Regions from separate parts of the Kitasatospora sp. NPDC127121 genome, predicted to be linked through region 3. Evidence: predicted binding sites of a transcription regulator. Region 3 holds the regulator's gene; each other region holds the start of a gene.

Region 1 (6,461 bases), on a different contig from region 3:
CAGCACGAACGGCATGGTGGCCACGCTGCTGTCCCCCACCCCCCAGAGGTCGAACTCCGGCGGCAGCACGACGGCCTTCGCCAGCACGAACAGCGCGGAGACGGCCTGGACCAGCGAGATGACCCGCACCGCCGTCCAGCGCCCCGTCACGACGGCCACCGCGAGCAGCAGCGCGATCACCGGCGGCGCGATGGTCAGGGCGTACGTGAGGTACGAGTCGTCCCAGGTCAGCCGATGGGCGGCCCGCTCCGCATCGCTCACCCACGGCACCAGGGCCGCACCGGCCAGCGCCCCGGCGACCATCGGCGCGGCCAGCGCGAGCACCCGCCCGGCCAGCGAGGAGCCGGTCAGCCCGAGCCGCACCCGCAGCCCGTACGCGGCCAGGTCGAACGCCTCGCGGGCGACGGCCGAGCGGCCGGCCTCCGCCGTGGTGTCGGCGAACACCGCGGCCAGTTCCTCGCCGCGCTCCCGGCGGTAGCGCGGCGGGTAGAACTGCAGCGCCGCCCGCAGCGCGGTCGAAGGCGCCCCCATCGTCGGCGTGGTCATGGGTGTGGTCATGCGAAGAACCCCCTCATCATCGACTTCCCCTCCGGCTCCGGCTTTCCCTGCAGCGCCGACAGGACGTTCGCGAGACGGCGCTCCGCCTCGGTGGCGACGGCCCGCAGCCGCTCCGCCTCGGAGGCCAGCGCCTCCCGGCCGACGCTGGTCAGCGCGTAGCTGCGCCGCGCCCTCCCGTCCACGACCTCCTCCGCGGCGACCTCGATCAGCCCCTGCTGGAGCAGCCGGTCGAGGGCGCCGTACAGGGTGCCGGTGCGCATCTTGACCCGGCCCTCGGAGATCGCGGCGATCTCCTGGATGAGGGCGTAGCCGTGTCTCGGGGCGTCCGCCAGGGCGGTGAGCAGCAGCAGCGTCGGCTCCTGCATCGAGCGTTCAGTCATACGACTACATATATCGTCAACCTACCTATAGGTCCAGTACTCCCGCCGCCCGGTCCACCACGCGGACCACGAGTCGGCTGGGAGCGGACCAGGAGCGGGCCAGGAGCTGGCTAGGAGAGCTCCCCCACCGGCGCGACCACCGCACCCTGCTTGCCGCACACCCAGTGCGGCTCCGGCCCCAGCTCCGGCTCCACGCCGAGCGCGTGCGGGTCCCCGTCGGCTGCGCAGGCGGTGCACAGCGGCCAGCGCCCGTACGCCTCCAGCAGCGCGTCCTGGACGTCCTGGGCGACCAGCCCGAGCACGTACTCGGTGCCGTCCGGCCACTGCTCCAGCCACCAGCGGCGGTGCGTCACGGCCTGCTCCACCAGGGAGACGACGGCGGCGTCCGCCACGTCCCGCGCGGTGAGGTCGGCCAGGATCAGCGCCCGCGCGTTGTGCAGCGCGGTCTCGATGTCGTCGGAAGCCATCTGTCCATTCTCCGGTAGAACGCCGTGTGGGCGGCCCCCCGAAGGGGACCGCCCACACGATCAGGAACCAACTGATCCGATCGGTGCGATCAGGATCAGAAGTCCATGTCACCGCCCGGCATGCCGCCGCCGGCGGCCGCAGCGGCCTTCTCCGGCTTGTCGGCGATGACGGCCTCGGTGGTGAGGAACAGCGCCGCGATGGAGGCGGCGTTCTGCAGCGCGGAGCGGGTCACCTTGGCCGGGTCGATGATGCCCTCGGCGATCAGGTCGACGTAGGTGTTGGTGGCCGCGTTCAGGCCGTGACCGGCGGGAAGGTTGCGCACCTTCTCCACCACGACGCCACCCTCCAGGCCGGCGTTGGTCGCGATCTGCTTGATCGGGGCCTCCAGCGCGACCTTGACGATGTTGGCACCGGTGGCCTCGTCGCCCTCCAGCTCCAGCTTGTCGAAGGCGACCGAGGCCTGCAGCAGCGCGACGCCACCACCGGCGACGATGCCCTCCTCGACGGCGGCCTTCGCGTTGCGGACGGCGTCCTCGATGCGGTGCTTGCGCTCCTTGAGCTCCACCTCGGTGGCCGCGCCGGCCTTGATGACGGCCACGCCGCCGGCCAGCTTGGCGAGGCGCTCCTGGAGCTTCTCGCGGTCGTAGTCCGAGTCGCTGTTCTCGATCTCGGCGCGGATCTGGTTCACGCGGCCGGCGACCTGCTCGCTGTCACCGCCACCGTCGACGATGGTGGTCTCGTCCTTGGTGATGACCACCTTGCGGGCGGTGCCCAGCAGGTCGATGCCGGCGTTCTCCAGCTTGAGGCCGACCTCCTCGGAGATCACGGTGCCACCGGTGAGGATGGCGATGTCGCCGAGCATGGCCTTGCGGCGGTCGCCGAAGCCCGGGGCCTTGACGGCGACGGACTTGAAGGTGCCGCGGATCTTGTTCACGACCAGGGTCGACAGGGCCTCGCCCTCGACGTCCTCGGCGATGATGACGAGCGGCTTGCCGCTCTGCATGACCTTCTCCAGCAGCGGCAGCAGGTCCTTGACCGAGCCGATCTTGGAGTTGGCGATGAGGATGTACGGGTCCTCGAACGTCGCCTCCATGCGCTCCAGGTCGGTCGCGAAGTAGGCGGAGATGTAGCCCTTGTCGAAGCGCATGCCCTCGGTGAGCTCAAGCTCCAGACCGAAGGTGTTGCTCTCCTCGACGGTGATGACGCCTTCCTTGCCGACCTTGTCCATGGCCTCGGCGATGAGCTCGCCGATCTGGGTGTCGGCGGCCGAGATGGAGGCGGTGGAGGCGATCTGCTCCTTGGTCTCCACGTCCTTGGCCTGGGCCAGCAGCTGGTCGGAGACGGCGGCGACGGCCTTCTCGATGCCGCGCTTCAGGGCCATCGGGTTGGCGCCGGCGGCGACGTTGCGCAGACCCTCGCGAACCAGGGCCTGGGCGAGCACGGTGGCGGTGGTGGTGCCGTCACCCGCGACGTCGTCGGTCTTCTTGGCGACCTCCTTGACGAGCTCCGCGCCGATCTTCTCGTAGGGGTCCTCGAGCTCGATCTCCTTGGCGATGGAGACACCGTCGTTGGTGATCGTGGGGGCGCCCCACTTCTTCTCCAGCACGACGTTGCGACCCTTGGGGCCGAGCGTGACCTTCACTGCGTCGGCGAGCTGGTTCATGCCACGCTCAAGGCCGCGGCGAGCTTCCTCATCAAAGGCGATGATCTTGGCCATCAGAAGTGGTCCTCCGGGACACGGTCGACTGCTCGGACCAAGGGGTGCCCGCGACGGACGGCCCTGGTGTGCGGGGGTCCTTTCCCCTACCGCTCCCGGGGGCCTCACCGACCCGGTCCGCTGTCACTCTCACGCTGTGAGTGCTAACGCCAATGATTAGCACTCCGGGTGGTCGAGTGCAAGCCCAATCGCGATCCCGCGAGCCGTCCGGGGCGCTCCCGCCGACCCGCGCAACTCCCCGCCGGGGAACGCCGACGGGCCCGCACGACGTGTGTCGTACGGGCCCGTCGAGAAGCGAGTGGTCACCAGCCGTGGGCCGCGCCGAGCTCCTGGGGTCGGAAGGGGGTCACACCGCGGCGCGGACCATGTCCGCCTGCGGGCCCTTCTGTCCCTGGGAGATCTCGAACTCGACCCGCTGGCCCTCCTCGAGGGTGCGGTAGCCGTCCATCTGGATCGCGCTGTAGTGGACGAAGACGTCCGCACCACCGTCGACCGCGATGAAGCCGTAGCCCTTCTCCGCGTTGAACCACTTGACGGTGCCCTGAGCCATTCCGAACTCCCCTAGTGCTGTGCTGGCCCTTCACGCGCCCGCAGGTCGCGGGCCCGGGTCTGGTTTGAAGGCCGGCCCGGGGAACCCCCCCTGGGCGCAGCCGTGCACGCCGCAGTCCTCCGCCGGGGGTGCCTGACGGCGCCCTGTGAGCGGGTGATTACGTCGACCGCGGCTGAATGTATCCGGATCGACGCCCTCTGCAACAGGGTCAGCTGCGGGGAATTCCGGCACCGCGCCAAGGGGCAGGACGGGCGAAAGCGGGAGGAATTCGGCATTTCACGCCGGACATAGCGGACGGATTACTACAAATCCCCGCGGGAATTCTGACATCTGCCTGACATGTTTCACGGCCCAGGCATCCGACCGGTCTCAGCGGCCGGACGACCGTCCGGCGATTCGCGGGTGAGGATGAGGGGAAGCCCTGTTCCCAACCGAGCCACACTCTACTCCGACTTGACCCCGCCATATTCCCGCCGAAATGCGGCCGGCCGTCCGTGCGTACGGAGAACGGAATTCCGTACGCGCGAACGGCCGGTCGGACGAACGGCTCGGGCGGAGTGCCCGGATCGGGGCGCGGCTCAGCAACCGCCGGCCACCGCCGGGATGATCGAGACGCTGGCGCCGGCCGCGATCCCGGTCGCCAGGCCCTCGGCGAAGCGCACGTCGTCGTCGTTCACGTAGACGTTGACGAAACGGCGCAGCTTGCCGGCGTCGTCCAGGATGCGGGCGGCGATCCCCGCGTGGTTCTTCTCCAGGTCGGCGATGACCTCGCCCAGGGTGGCGCCCTCGGCGGCCACCTCGGCGGCGCCGCCGGTGTAGGTGCGCAGGATGGTGGGGATACGGACGTTGGCGCTCATGGTTCTCCTAGCGGGTGCGACCCAGCGGGGTGGGGGGTGTTTCAGGCGGACGCGAGGCCGGCGTCGTGGAAGGACGCCAGGGTCGGGCGGATGACGGCGGTCATCCCGGCCCCGGCGACGGCGTCCAGGGTCTTCAGGCCGTCGCCGGTGTTGATCGCGACGGTCTCCTTGGCCGGGTCCAGCTGGCCGGTCTCCACCAGCTTCTTCAGCACGCCGACGGTCACCCCGCCCGCGGTCTCGGCGAAGACGCCCTCGGTCCGGGCCAGCAGCCGGATCGCGTCCACCACCTCGGCGTCGGTGACGTCCTCGACCGCGCCGCCGGTGCGCCGGGCGATGTCCAGCACGTACGGGCCGTCCGCCGGGTTGCCGATCGCCAGCGACTTGGCGATGGTGTCCGGCTTGACCGGGCGGATCACGTCCTGGCCGGCCTTGAACGCCGCCGACACCGGCGAGCAGCCCGCCGCCTGGGCGCCGAAGACCTTGTACGGCCGGTCCTCGACCAGGCCGAGCCTGATCAGCTCCTGCAGCCCCTTGTCGATCTTGGTCAGCTGGGAGCCGGAGGCGATCGGGATGACGATCTGCTCCGGCAGCCGCCAGCCGAGCTGCTCGCAGATCTCGTACGCCAGCGTCTTGGAGCCCTCGCCGTAGTAGGGGCGCAGGTTGACGTTGACGAAGCCCCAGCCCTCGCCGGCCGGGTCGCCGATCAGCTCCGAGCAGAAGCGGTTCACGTCGTCGTAGTTGCCCTCGATGCCGACCAGCTCGCCGCCGTACACCCCGGCCATGACGACCTTGCCCTGCTCCAGGTCGTGCGGGATGAACACGCAGGACTTGAAACCGGCCCGGGCGGCCGCCGCGCCCACCGCGCCGGCCAGGTTGCCGGTGGAGGAGCAGGAGAGCGTCGTGAAGCCGAAGGCCCGCGCGGCCTCGATGGCGCAGGCCACCACGCGGTCCTTGAACGAGTGGGTCGGGTTGCCCGAGTCGTCCTTGATGTGCAGCTGCGCGGTGAAGCCCAGCTCGCGGCCCAGGTTGTCCGCCTTGACCAGCGGGGTCCAACCGGGGTTCAGGTTGGGCTTGGTGGCGACGTCGGCCGGGACGGGCAGCAGCGGCGCGTAGCGCCAGATCGAACTCGGGCCGGCCTCGATCCGGCGGCGCAGCTCCTCGGCGCCCTCGCTGCCGAAGTCGTACGCGATCTCCAGCGGGCCGAAGCACTCCAGGCAGGCGAAGCTCGGACCGAGCGGGAAGCGGGTGCCGCACTCCCGACAGGACAGCGCGGTGGCGGGGCCGAGGTCCACGGATGCGGGTGCGACAGTGTCGATAGCCATGATGGCGGAGGCCTCTCTCCTCATCTTCCCCGTGGCACGGTCGCGCCACAGGCCGGAATTGGCACCTGTCCCGCCGGGGCCTGTCGACAGACAGCCGCGCGAGAAGGTTGCCGGGACGTCAACGGGCCGTTCCCTCAGTCCCTCTGGATGAGCTTGTGAAATTGTGGTGGTGCTCAACGGCGACCCCGACGTGCAAAGGTCCGGCCGCTGTACGAAGACTGTATCCGAAGGCGTCAACCCCGAACGGGATCGTCCGCCACGCGAGATGGCGCGTCCCACCGACCCCGCCGAGGAGAGTCCCGTGCCCGCCGAACCGACCCCCGCGCTGCTCCCGCAGGCGGCGTCCTGGCTGCGCCGCCGCTCGTGGAGCGCGGTCGACCGGCCGGTGCACGCCCTGCTGGAGGCCAAGCGCCGGACCGGCCACACGGTCAGCGTGGTGCTGCCCGCGCTGGACGAGGAGGCCACCGTCGGCGACATCGTCCGCACCATCCGCCGCGAGCTGATGGAGCGCCTCCCGCTGGTCGACGAACTCGTCGTCATCGACTCCGGCTCGGCCGACGCCACCGCCGCCGTCGCCGCCCGGGCCGGCGCCCGGGTGGAGTACCGCGA
Region 2 (6,461 bases), on a different contig from region 3:
TCCAGCAAAGGGAGCAAGCATGGCCACCCGTGCCGTCGTTCGCGACAGGGCCGACCGGACTCGCGCGGCCCGCCCGACCAACCTTGAGGCCGACCGCGACCTGGTCGGTATGTACCTCGACGAGATCGCCAGGACACCCCTGCTCGATGCCGCCGAGGAGGTCGAGCTCTCACTGCGGATCGAGGCCGGCGTGTACGCCCAGCACCTGCTGGAGCAGGGCGTGTTCCCCGACGGCGTGAAGCGCGAGGAACTGGAGGCGATAGCCGAGGACGCCGAGCGCGCCAAGGACGTCTTCATCCGTTCGAACCTCCGGCTCGTGGTGGCGGTCGCCCGCCGGTACCCGCGCAGCGGCCTTCCGCTGCTGGACCTCATCCAGGAGGGCAACGCCGGCCTGGTGCGCGCCGTCGAGAAGTTCGACTACGCCAAGGGTTTCAAGTTCTCCACCTATGCCACCTGGTGGATCCGGCAGGCGATCACCCGGTCGATCGCCGACCAGTCCCGCACCATCCGGCTGCCCGTGCACCTGGTCGAGGAGCTGGGGCGGATCCGGCGGGTGCAGCGGGAGAAGTCCAAGGAGCTGGGCCGGGAGGCCGAGCCGGCCGAGATCGCGGCCGAGCTGGACACCACCGAGGCCCGGATCAAGGACGTGCTGGACTGGGCCCGCGACCCGGTCAGCCTCAACATGGCGGTCGACGACGAGGGCGAGACCCAGTTCGGCGACCTGGTCGAGGACACCGGGGCGACGTCCCCCGAGGACGCCGTGATGGTCATGCTCCGCCGCGAGGAGCTGGACGGCCTGATCGGGCGGCTGGACGACCGCACGGCCTCGATCATCCGCTCCCGCTACGGGATGGAGGACGGCCGCGAGCGCACCCTCACCGAGGTGGGCAAGCAGCACGGCCTCACCCGCGAGCGGATCCGCCAGATCGAGAAGCACGCGCTGGCCGAGCTGAAGAAGATCGCCGACCACGCGGGCTTCGAGGCCGCCTGAGAACCCGAGCAACTGCCTGCGGCTCCATCCCCGCCCCGGGCCCTGGTGCGGAGCACTCCGCACCAGGGCCCGGGGTGTTCCGCGGGGCTCTTAGGCTGGAGGGACAGGACGATCCGGACGGCAGTCGACGGGAAGCGGAAGTGAGCAGGGTGAGCGAGCAGGGGCAGGGGCAGGCGCGGGAGCAGGGACAGGGGGAGCAGCAGGGACGGGAGGAGCGGCCGGCGGCGCCGAAGGCCCGGCTGGTCTTCCGGGACCCGCTGGACCAGCAGTCCCGGGACGACACCGACACCGGCTGGGGTGAGCGCCCCGGGGCGGGGGAGAGCGGTGGGCGGGGGCTGGACTGGTACCTGAGCCAGCGCCCGCCGCACCACGGGGACTGAGGCGCGGCGCTCAGCGCTGCGGGGCGACCAGCGCGTCGCGGATCTCGGTGAGCAGTTGGACCTCCTTGGCCTCGGCCTCCGCCAGCGTCTCGGCGGTGCTCTTCCGCCTGGCGGCCAGCCTGTTCATGGGCACGATCAGGACGAAGTAGACGACGGCCGCCGTGATCAGGAACTGCAGCAGGGCGCTGAGCACCGATCCCCACAGGATGAGGATCCCGGACGTGACCTCGCCGGTGGCGTTCAGCTCGCAGGGCCCCTTGAGGCAGGAGCTGTAGGACGCCAGGTCCTTCGTTCCGAAGACGCCGACGATCGGATTGATGACGCCCTTGACGAAGGCGTTGACGATGTTGGTGAAGGCCGCGCCGATGACGACGGCGACGGCGAGTTCGACGACGTTTCCACGCAGCAGGAATTCCTTGAAGCCTTTCATGCCGCCGTGAACGACGAAGTCGTTGCCCGGTTACGGGTGATCTTCCGTTGGTCCGGATTGACAACCCGTCCGGCCCACCGGGCCGCCCGGCGGCGACGGCAGCCCGGCCCGTGCGGGCCCGACCGCGAGCGCCGCGGCCACCGCGAGCAGCACCAGCGCGGGCACCCCGGCCCGGCGCCGTACGGCGTGCCGCCAGCGGTGCCACCCGCCGGCCCCGCGCCGGATCGGCGGGAAGCACGGCACCTCCCGCCGGGGCGGTACGGCGGGTGCGGGCAGCGGTACGGAGAGGCTCATCGTCGTCATGGTCACCACCGAGGTCGTGGGGGGCCGCCCCTGTGCGGGCCGGTCGTTCTCCGGCGACCCCTACGATGTGCGCCGCGCCCCGCCCCGGAAAGCCGTTATCCGCAGCCTGTGGACAACTCGGGCCCTGTGGATGAATTCGTACACCCGCACGAGTGCATCCGGCCCGCCGGGGCTGACGAACCGGGGCGGCGAGTGGTGACAGCGAGCAGGGACGACGAAGGCCCGCCGCCCCGCGGAGAACGCGGGGTGGCGGGCCTTGTCGATGCGCTGTGTGCGTCCGGCGCCGAGCTCAGCTCGCGGCCGGAGCCGGGCTGGAGGAGCTGGAAGAGCTCGAAGAACCGGAGGACGAGGACGTCGACGACGTCGAGGACGACGCCGGGGTCGAGCCGGACGACGCCGCCGAGGAGCTACCGGAGGAGCCTGCGCCCACCGTGCTGCTGGAGGACGAGCGGCTGTCGGTGCGGTAGAAGCCCGAGCCCTTGAACACGACGCCCACGGCCGAGAAGACCTTGCGGAGCCGTCCCTGGCAGTCGGGGCACGTGGTCAGCGCCTCGTCGGTGAACTTCTGCACCGCCTCCAGGCCGTTGCCGCACTCGGTGCACTGGTACTGGTACGTGGGCACTTGTCTTCCTCCTGGCACTCTCGCCTGATGAGTGCTAACGATGGTCAATGATGCGGCATTCCGCTGAATCAGTCCAGCGACTCCGATGTGAGATGAGCCGTGGCCGAGCCGCGCACACTTCTCCACCGCGGATCCGCGCGGCTTCCACCGCGCGCCGCCCACGGCTTCGCGCGGTGCGCCACCGCGTGCCCGCTCAGCCCTTGGCCGCGCCCACCAGCTGCGCCGCGGCGCCGAGCTCCGGTGCGGCCGCGACGACCTGACCAGGCCCGCTCGGCGCGGTCAGCAGGTGCCGCAGCGACACCAGCGCGATCAGGCCCAGGCCGGCGCCGGCCACCGGCACCAGGAACCCGCTGGACGGCCCGTGGCCGTCGATCAGCTGCCCGGCGATCATCTGGCCGACCGCCAGGCCGAGGCCGATGGCGCCGGTCAGCCAGGTGAACGCCTCGGTCTTGGCGCCGTCCGCGACGAGGGTCTCGACCAGGGTGTAGCCGCTGATCAGGGTCGGCGCGATGGCCAGGCCGCAGACCAGTCCGGCGGCGGCGAGCGCGACCAGGTTGGGCATCGCCCACAGCGTGGAGCAGCCCAGCACCAGCAGGGCGTAGCTCATGACCATCCGTTGCTGCACGGACCGCCGCCAGGCGATCACGCCGTACAGCACGCCGGCCACCATCGAGCCGCCGGCGAAGATCCCGTACACGGTGCCGGCGGCGCCGTGCTGCCCGACCGAGTCGGCGAAGGCGTTCACCGAGACCTGCATGCCGCCGAACACGGCGCCCACCCCGAGGAAGGCCCCGGCCAGCAGCCGGACGCCGGGGGAGGCGAGCGCGGAGGCGCGTCGCACGCCGGGCTGGGGCAGCGCCCGGGCGGGCGCGGTGCGCCGCTGGGCGGCGAAGGCCAGGCCGCCGACGAGGGTCAGCGTGGCCTCGGCGATCAGCCCGGCCGAGGGGCTGACCGTGGTGGCGACGGCGGTGGCCAGGATCGGGCCGATCACGAAGGTGAACTCGTCCGTCACGGACTCGAAGGCGAACGCGGTGCCCACCTTGGCCGCGGACGAGGCGGACGCGCCGTCCGCGGTGAACTCGGCGATCCAGCGGGCCCGGACCATGGCGCCGATCTGCGGAACGCTCGCGCCGGCCGGGACGGCGGCCAGGAACAGGCTCCAGGCCGGTGCGTGGCCGAGCGCCAGCGCGATCAGCGCGCCGACCGAGGCGGCGTGCACCACGACGGTCGGGACGAGGACGGCGGTCTGGCCGTACCGGTCGGCGAGCCGGCCGGTCTGCGGGCCGATCAGGGCCTGGGCGACGGCGGCGACGGCCGCGACGGTGCTCGCGGTGCCGTACGAGCCGTGGGTGTCCTTGACGAGCAGCAGGATGCCCATGCTGAGCATCGCGTACGGCAGCCGCGCGAGGAACGCCGGTGCCAGGAACGTCCAGGCGCCGGGCGTGCGCAGCAGTGCGCCGTACCCGACCCGCACGGGGGCGGGGGTGTCGACGGCACCGGCGGTGCCGTCGGCGGGGGTGGCGTTGGCGGTGTCACGCGGGGTCGCGGTGTCCGCGGGGTCGTCGACCGTTCGGCGGGCCGTCACGGTCGGTCCTTCCTGCTGCCTGGTAGCGCGGCAGGGCATGGGGTGGCCCCGACGGCGCCGAGAGTCGTCCTCTCGCGCGTCGACCGGGGTAGATACCGGGCCGGACCGGCGTGGTGGCCGAGGTCCGGACCGCGGCCGCCGAACGGTCGCGCCAACTCTGCTTCAGGCAGATGCTGGGTGTGATCTGACCATCATACATATACGCGCGTAGATGTCGCGCGAATCCCCAGACTACAAGGCACGTCCAAAATTGTCCTGCCCATCGAAGGTGAACAGCGGGTGAGGCCTTCCGGTCTTCCGGTCACCACCCGCCGCCCACCCGCCGGGCTCACCGCCCGTGCAGCCACCCCGCGAGCTTGCCGCCCTTGTCCACGGCCCGCAGCCGCCGCTCGGCCGCCTCGCCGACCTCGTCGGTGGTGACCACCAGCAGTTCGTCCCCGCCGCGCAGCACCGTCGCCTTGTCCGGCACGAAGGAGCTGCCCTCCCGCACCACCAGGGTGACGGCGGCCCCCTTGGGCAGCCGCAGCTCGCTGACCTCCACGCCGGACATCCGGGAGCCGGGGGAGAGCGTGACCGACAGCAGGTGCCCGTGCAGCTTCTCCAGCGGGGCGGACTCGATGTCGAGGTCCTGGCCCATCGAGCCCTCGCCGATCCGCAGCTGCTTGGCCACCCAGGGCAGGGTCGGGCCCTGGAGCAGGGTGAAGACGACGACCAGGATGAAGACGATGTTGAAGACGTCCTGGGCCTTCGGCGCGCCCGACACCAGCGGGATGGTCGCCAGCACGATGGGCACCGCCCCGCGCAGTCCGGCCCAGCTGAGCAGCGCCTGTTCCCGGCCCGGCACCTTGAACGGGGTCAGCGTCAGCACCACGGACAGCGGCCGGGCCAGGAAGACCAGCACGCCGCCGATCACCAGCGCGGGGACCACCGCGGAGCCCATGGTCTCGGGCGTGCAGAGCAGGCCGAGCAGCACGAACATGCCGATCTGCCCGATCCAGGCCAGGCCGTCGGCGAAGCCCCGGACGGCCGGGCCGTGCGGCAGCTTGGCGTTGCCGAGGATCACCGCGCAGATGTAGACGGCGAGGAAGCCGGAGCCGTGCAGCAGCGCGCCGCCCGCGTAGGCGAGCACGGTCAGCGCCATCACGGCGATCGGGTACAGGCCGGAGGAGGGCAGCGCGACGTGCTTGATCCCGTACGCGCCGAGCTTGCCGACCGCGAAGCCGACCGCCGCGCCGATCGCCAGCTCGGCGATGATCGTGCCGACCAGGACGTACCAGGAGTCCAGCTCGCCGGTGGTGGCGAAGGCGACGACCAGGATGACCACGGGCGCGTCGTTGAAGCCGGACTCGGCCTCCAGCAGGCCGGTGAGCCGGTGCGGCAGCGGGACCATGCGCAGGACGGAGAAGACGGCGGCGGCGTCGGTGGAGGAGACGATCGCGCCGAGCAGCATCGAGGTCCGCCAGTCCAGGCCGACCAGCCAGTGCGCGCCGGCCGCGGTGACGAACACGCTGACCCCGACGCCGACGGTGGCGAGCACGGTGGCGGCCGGCATCACGGGTCTGACCTCGCGCCAGCTGGTCTTGAGGCCGCCCTCGGCGAGGATCACCACGAGCGCCGCGTAGCCGAGCACCTGGGTCAGCTCGGCGTTGTTGAAGGAGACGCCGATGCCGTTCTGGCCCAGGGCGACGCCGATCCCGAGGTAGATCAGCAGGCTCGGTAGCCCTGAGCGGGTGGATATCCGCACGGCGACCACCGCGACCAGCAGGATCACGGAGAACTCGAGGAGGAGCTGGTTCAGGTGGTCGATGTTCACGCAGTGGCACCTCGTGCAGGCAGGGGCGGGCGGGGTGTCTGGTGGTGCTGGAGGGTGCGACCCGTTAAGAAGGCGTCAATGCTCCTGTTGCGGATCGTTACTCAGTCTAACATTTTGCCATATCTTTAGTTTCTTTTCCTCCCCGGGCCCCCGACCGCCGCCTCCAGGCCTCCTCGTTGACCTCCCCCGATCCCACGGTGAGCGTCCCCCGTGCACGCCGCTCGGCCGACTCGGCCTAATGTGGTGCCCTGTCACGGCCCCCGGCCCTGGACACGCCCGCCCGCCCCGAAGTCAGGACCGCAAGGACCCAGATGCCCCGCTCGAAGAAGTTCCGGCG
Region 3 (6,461 bases):
AGCCGGGGATGCCGACGGAGGCGGGCTTCACGGCCTGCCAGATGTCGATGTACGGGTGGCCGACGACCAGGACGGCGTCGCCGGTGACCTGGGCGGCGATGCGGTGCTCCTTGGTGCCGGGGAGCAGATGGTCGACCAGGACGCCGAGGCGCCGGCCCGGGCCGGGGGCGAAGTCGGCGACGATCGCGGGCAGGTCGTCCACGCCCTCCAGGTACTCGACGACCACGCCCTCGATCCGCAGGTCGTCGCCCCAGACCCGCTCGACCAGTTCGGCGTCGTGCCGGCCCTCGACGTAGATCCGCGACTCGCGGGCGACCCGGGCCCGGGCGCCGGGGACGGCGACCGAGCCGGAGGCGGTGCGGCCCGGCGTGCGGGAGGGGGCGGGGCCGGCCGGGCGCACCAGGGTGACCGTCCGGCCCTCCAGCAGGAAGCCGCGCGGCACCAGCGGGAACACCCGGAGCTTGCCGAAGCGGTCCTCCAGGGTGACGGTGAAGCCCTCGGCGGTCTTCTCGCAGCGCACCACCGCGCCGCAGAAGCCGGTGGCGGCCTCCTCCACCACCAGGTCCCGTTCGGCGGTCACCTCCGGGGCGGGCTGCTGCTTCTTCCACGGCGGGGTCAGGTCGGGTCCGTACTGGCGGCTGTGCATGAAAGCGACTATACGGACGGACCGTCAGAGGCCCGGCGCGCCCCAGACCGGGAACCAGCGGCTGAGGTCCTTCTCCAGCCGCAGGTCGTTCCCGAGCGTCGCGTTGACCTGGAGCTCCAGCGGGCTGTTGCGCCGCTCCCCGCCGCCGGGCATCGGGGCGAAGGGGTAGAAGGTGCCGCGCTTGTAGAGGTAGACCAGGGCCAGCGACTGCCCGCCCGGGTTGCGGAAGCCGACCAGCGAGCAGAGCAGCTGCGGCCCGAAGCCGTTCGCCTCCAGCTCGCTGTTGACCGCGTGCAGGTCGTTGACCAGGTCCGGCAGTTCCTCGGGGGTGTGCCGGGCGAGCAGCCAGGAGTAGCCGTAGCCGTCCTTGGAGGCCTCGACCGGGACGCCGCCGCGCTCGGTGTCGGCGTCGAGCAGCGCCCGCACCTGCTGTTCGACCTGGCCGAAGGCCGCGCCCTCGACGGCGGCGAAGCAGACCGAGCCGAGCCCGGTGGGGGTGAACCCGGCCGCGGCCTCCAGGGTGAGGGCGGCGGACGGGACGCCGAACAGCTGGTCGAGGTCGGGCTTGACGGGCTTGGTGCGCCCGAACAGGGTGTCCAGGATTCCCACGGCGGTCCTTTCGGGGGAGGGAGTCGGGAGGAGCCAGGAGGGGGGCGGGAGGGCCGCAGGGGGCCGGGGCCTCAGCGGCCGAGCTGCTCGGAGATCTTCGCCAGCTCCGCGAGCCGCTTCTCCAGCGTCGGGTGGGTGGAGAACAGCTGCGAGGCGGTCTCCCGGGCGCTCAGCGCGGGGGCGAAGTAGAAGGCGTTGTAGGGCTGCGCCTGGCGCAGGTCCTTGCTGGGGATGGCGGCGATCTGGCCGGTGACCTTGGTGAGCGCGGAGGCGAGGGCGCTGGGCCGGCCGGTGAGCTGGGCGGCGGCGCGGTCGGCGGCGAGTTCCCGGTAGCGGGACAGGAGCCGGGTGAGCAGGAAGCTGATGGCGTAGACGACCATCGACACCAGCGGGATGATCAGGGCGACGATGGCCGCGTTCTGGTCGTTGTTGTTGCGGTTGCCGCCCATGAACCCGCCGTACATGGCGATCCGGGTCATGGCCCCGGCGAGGACGCCGAGGAAGCCGGCGATGGTCATCACCGCGACGTCCCGGTGGGCGACGTGGGACAGCTCGTGGGCGAGGACGCCCTCCAGTTCCTCGGGCTCCAGCCGGCGCAGCAGGCCGGTGGTGACGCACACCACGGCGTTCTGCGGGTTGCGGCCGGTGGCGAAGGCGTTCGGCATGTCGTTGTCGGCGACCGCCACCCGGGGTTTGGGCATGTCGGCCAGCGCGCAGAGCCGGTCGATGGTGCCGTGCAGTTGCGGGTACTGCTCAGGGGTCACCTGGTGGGCGCCCATCGCCCGTTCGGTGATCTTGTCGCTGAACCAGAACTGGGCCACGAACAGCCCGCCGGAGATCAGGACGATCAGTGGCCAGGCGCCGCGCAGCAGCACGATCAGCAGACCGGTGAAACCGACGTACAGCAGCCCGATCACGAACATCGTCACGACCATGCGGCCGGTCAGGCCGCGGTCGGGCGCGAAACGGGTGTGCTGGCCCGAGCTCGACATTGCTTGCTCCTCCATTCGCCGTCGTCTTCGATGCTGCCACCCGGACGGCCCTGCGGCACCACCCCCGCGCCGGGAACTGCGGGCAGGATCACTCCGGCCGGGCCGTTCCTGCCGTTGGGCCCGGGCCTTACACTGGCAGGTACGGTTTTGGCACTCGCAGGTTCAGAGTGCCAAAGCGGGTGCCGGAGCCGGGATCCTCCCGGAGCGGGCAGCAGCATGCGTGACACGAACGGACAACGTGCGAAGACGGAGGTGTGTGCCCCATGGCCGGTGAGGTTCGCCAGCTGGACGACCGCAAGCTCGCCGTGCTCCGCGCGATCGTCCAGGACTATGTGGGCACCGAGGAGCCGGTCGGCTCCAAGGCCCTGGTGGAGCGGCACAACCTCGGAGTCTCCCCGGCGACCGTGCGCAACGACATGGCGGCGCTGGAGGAGGAGGGTTACATCCACCAGCCGCACACCAGCGCCGGGCGCATCCCCACCGACAAGGGGTACCGCCTGTTCGTCGACAAGCTCGCCGAGGTCAAGCCGATGAGCGCCCCCGAGCGCCGGGCGATCCGGCACTTCCTGGACGGCGCCGTCGACCTGGACGACGTGGTCATGCGGACGGTGCGGCTGCTCGCCCAGCTCACCCGGCAGGTCGCGGTGGTGCAGTACCCCTCGCTGTCGCGGTCCACCGTCCGGCACATCGAGCTGGTGGCGCTGGCACCGACCAAGGTGATGCTGGTCCTGATCACCAACACCGGCCGGGTCGAGCAGCGGATGGTCGACTGCCCGGGCCCGGTCGGCGAGACGGTCCTGGCGGACCTGCGGGCCCGGATCAACGCGCGGGCCGTCGGCCAGCGGCTGCCGGACGTGCCGGGGTTCCTGGAGGAGCTCCCGGCAGGTTTCGAGCCGCCGGACCGCCCGACCGTCAGCACGGTCCTGGCGACGCTGTTCGAAGCGCTCGCCGAGCAGAACGAGGAGCGGATCATGCTGGCCGGCACGGCCAACCTGACCCGCTTCGGGCACGACTTCCCCCTGACCATCCAGCCGGTGCTGGAAGCCCTGGAGGAGCAGGTCGTCCTGCTCCGTCTCCTGGGTGAGACGGCGGACGCCGCGATGACGGTCCGGATCGGGCGGGAGATCGCCTACGAGGGGCTGAATTCCACCTCGGTGGTGTCGGTCGGTTACGGTTCGGGCGACGAGAGCGTGGCCAAACTGGGTGTGATCGGTCCGACCCGGATGGACTATCCGGGCACAATGGGGGCGGTGCGTGCGGTGGCGCGGTACGTGGGCCAGATCCTGGCCGAGTCGTAGCACAGGCCGCCGTCGGAACCTCTGACGGCGGTGTCCAGTCGCAGCACTACTACAGGCGGAACAAGCGGAGCATTTGGTGGCCACGGACTACTACGCGGTACTCGGCGTCCGACGGGATGCGGGGCAGGACGAGATCAAGAAGGCCTTCCGACGCCTGGCACGCGAACTGCACCCGGACGTCAACCCGGACCCGAAGACGCAGGAGCGGTTCAAGGAGATCAACGCCGCTTACGAGGTGCTCTCCGACCCGCAGAAGCGCCAGGTCTACGACCTCGGCGGTGACCCGCTCTCGCCGGGTGGCGGGGGCGCGGGCGGCTTCGGCGCGGGGGCGGCCGGCTTCGGCTTCTCCGACATCATGGACGCCTTCTTCGGCGCCGCGGCCGGCCAGCGCGGCCCGCGCTCGCGCACCCGCCGCGGCCAGGACGCCATGATCCGGCTGGAGATCACCCTGGAGGAGGCCGCCTTCGGCACCACCAAGGAACTCCAGGTCGACACGGCCGTCACCTGCACCACGTGCAGCGGTGAGGGCGCGGCCCCCGGCACCTCCGCGCAGACCTGCGACATGTGTCGCGGCAGGGGCGAGGTGTCCCAGGTCACCCGGTCGTTCCTGGGCCAGGTCATGACCTCCCGGCCCTGCCCGCAGTGCCAGGGCTTCGGCACGGTCGTGCCGACCCCGTGCCCGGAGTGCGCCGGCGACGGCAGGGTCCGCGCCCGGCGCACCCTGACGGTCAAGATCCCGGCCGGTGTCGACAACGGCACCCGGATCCAGCTGGCCGGCGAGGGCGAGGTCGGCCCCGGCGGCGGCCCGGCCGGCGACCTGTACGTCGAGATCGCCGAGACCACCCACACCGTCTTCCAGCGGCGCGGGGACGATCTGCACTGCACCGTCACCATCCCGATGACGGCCGCGTCCCTCGGCACCCAGGTGCCGCTGCAGACCCTGGACGGGCTGGAGGAGCTCGACATCAGGCCCGGCACCCAGTCCGGCCAGTCGATCCCGCTGCACGGCCGCGGCATCACGCACCTGCGCGGCGGCGGCCGAGGCGACCTGATAGTGCATGTCGAGGTGCAGACGCCCACCAAGCTCGACCCCGAGCAGGAGGAGCTGCTGCGCCGGCTCGCGGTGCTGCGCGGCGAGGAGCGGCCGTCCGGCCAGTTCGCGCCGGGCCAGCAGGGCCTGTTCTCGCGCCTCAAGGACGCGTTCAACGGCCGCTAGGCCCTAGGCCGGGGCCGCTTGCCGGGCCCTGGCCGTCCGCGCGGGGGTGCCGGGTTCTGCCCGGCGCCCCTTTCGCGTTCCCGATCCGCCCCACCCCCCGGAGGTTCCCCGCATGACCGCCCCCGTCTTCGTCGTCGAGACCGAGCGGATCGCCGCCGCCGCGCCCGGCTCCGTGGTGCGCCTCGACGGGCCGGAGGGGCGGCACGCGGCCGCGGTGAAGCGGCTGGCGGCGGGCGAGGCGGTGACCCTCGCCGACGGGCTGGGCCTCGGGGTGGACGGGACGGTCGCCGCGGTGCTCGGCAAGGACGCGATCGACGTCACGGTGGCCGCCGTCCGCCGGGAGCCCGAGCCGGCGCCGCGGATCGTCGTCGTCCAGGCGCTGCCCAAGGGCGACCGCGGCGAGCTCGCGGTGGAGACCATGACCGAGGTCGGCGTGGACGTGATCGTCCCGTGGGCCGCCTCGCGCTGCATCACGCAGTGGAAGGGCGAGCGGGGCGCCAAGGCGCTGGCCAAGTGGCGGGCCACCGCCCGGGAGGCCGGCAAGCAGTCCCGTCGGCTGCGCTTCCCCGAGGTGCGCGAGCCGGCGACCACCCGGCAGCTGGCGCCGCTGCTGGCCCAGGCCGCGTTCGCCGCCGTGCTGCACGAGGAGGGCGCCGAGCCGCTGGCGCTGGCCGCGCTGCCCGCGGCCGGGGACGTGGTGCTGGTGGTCGGCCCGGAGGGCGGGGTCTCCCCGGAGGAGCTGGCCGCGTTCGCCGAGGCGGGCGCCGGGCCGTACCGGCTGGGCCCCTCGGTGCTGCGCACCTCCACCGCCGGGGTGGCCGCCGGCGCCCTGCTGCTGGGGCGCACCGGCCGCTGGTCGTAGCCGGCCCGCCCGTGCGGTCGGAGTCTGCCCGAACCGGCCCGCGCCGTGCGCGCGCGTGCCTACGCTGACCGCGTGACGGAACCCCTGAGCACCTCTGCGGGCGCCTACCTGCGCCACCCCCATCTGCACGGTGACCTGGTCACCTTCGTCGCCGAGGACGACGTCTGGCTGGCCCCGCTGGACGGTGGCCGGGCCTGGCGGCTGACGGCCGATCACCTGCCCGTCCGGCACCCCCGGTTCGCCCCCGACGGGCGGCACATCGCCTTCACCTCCACCCGGGACGGCGCGCCCGAGGTGCACGTGGTGCCGGTGGACGGCGGGCCGTCCCGGCGGCTCACCCACTGGGGCAGCGAGCAGACCGAGGTGCGGGGCTGGACGGCCGACGGGCGCCCGATCGCCCTCACCACCGCCGGTGAGGCGACCCTGCGCCGCAGCTGGGCGCACGCCGTGCCGCTGGACGGCGGCGAGTCGGTGCGGCTGCCGTACGGGCCGGTCGGCGGGCTCGCCTTCGAGCCGGGCGGCGACCGCGTGCTGCTGGGCACCGTCAACAACCGCGAGCCGGCCTGGTGGAAGCGCTACCGGGGCGGCCGGGCGGGCAAGTTGTGGATCGGGCGGGACGAATTCGTCCGCGTCCACGAGGAGTTGGACGGCCAGCTCGACTCGCCGCTGTGGGTGGGGGAGCGGATCGCCTTCCTCTCCGACCACGAGGGCGTCGGCGAGCTCTACTCCAGCCTTCCGGACGGCTCCGACCTGCGCCGCCACACCACCGACCCGGACGGCTTCTACGCCCGCAACGCCGGCACCGACGGCACCCGGGCGGTGTTCCACCGGGCCGGCG

What was found. The regulator HrcA, encoded in region 3, represses chaperone genes, less so after heat shock. The targets are predictions, from matches to a motif close to TTNGCACTCNGNNNNNCNGAGTGCNAA.
Region 1: the regulator HrcA is predicted to act here: its motif matches at 3,280-3,306, upstream of groL (chaperonin GroEL).
Region 2: the regulator HrcA is predicted to act here: its motif matches at 2,738-2,764, upstream of ACFVHI_RS25020 (FmdB family zinc ribbon protein).

The regions. Positions count from the first base shown of each region.
Region 1 covers NZ_JBHXTQ010000042.1:13,374-19,834, reverse strand. Annotated here, with positions in the region: gene ACFVHI_RS21275 (hypothetical protein) at 1-558, opposite strand, end outside; gene ACFVHI_RS21270 (PadR family transcriptional regulator) at 555-938, opposite strand; gene ACFVHI_RS21265 (hypothetical protein) at 1,049-1,405, opposite strand; gene groL (chaperonin GroEL) at 1,501-3,123, opposite strand; gene ACFVHI_RS21255 (cold-shock protein) at 3,470-3,673, opposite strand; gene ACFVHI_RS21250 (MoaD/ThiS family protein) at 4,252-4,530, opposite strand; gene thrC (threonine synthase) at 4,572-5,852, opposite strand; SAM riboswitch class I at 5,870-6,006, opposite strand; gene ACFVHI_RS21240 (glucosyl-3-phosphoglycerate synthase) at 6,154-6,461, shown strand, end outside.
Region 2 covers NZ_JBHXTQ010000056.1:2,751-9,211, reverse strand. Annotated here, with positions in the region: gene ACFVHI_RS25040 (sigma-70 family RNA polymerase sigma factor) at 20-991, shown strand; gene ACFVHI_RS25035 (hypothetical protein) at 1,132-1,371, shown strand; gene mscL (large conductance mechanosensitive channel protein MscL) at 1,382-1,801, opposite strand; gene ACFVHI_RS25025 (hypothetical protein) at 1,832-2,095, opposite strand; gene ACFVHI_RS25020 (FmdB family zinc ribbon protein) at 2,394-2,726, opposite strand; gene ACFVHI_RS25015 (MFS transporter) at 2,920-4,311, opposite strand; gene ACFVHI_RS25010 (potassium/proton antiporter) at 4,640-6,124, opposite strand; gene ACFVHI_RS25005 (penicillin acylase family protein) at 6,436-6,461, shown strand, end outside.
Region 3 covers NZ_JBHXTQ010000010.1:16,038-22,498, reverse strand. Annotated here, with positions in the region: gene ACFVHI_RS08165 (DUF3097 domain-containing protein) at 1-646, opposite strand, end outside; gene ACFVHI_RS08160 (hypothetical protein) at 671-1,255, opposite strand; gene htpX (zinc metalloprotease HtpX) at 1,327-2,247, opposite strand; gene hrcA (heat-inducible transcriptional repressor HrcA) at 2,511-3,545, shown strand; gene dnaJ (molecular chaperone DnaJ) at 3,622-4,761, shown strand; gene ACFVHI_RS08140 (16S rRNA (uracil(1498)-N(3))-methyltransferase) at 4,874-5,623, shown strand; gene ACFVHI_RS08135 (S41 family peptidase) at 5,696-6,461, shown strand, end outside.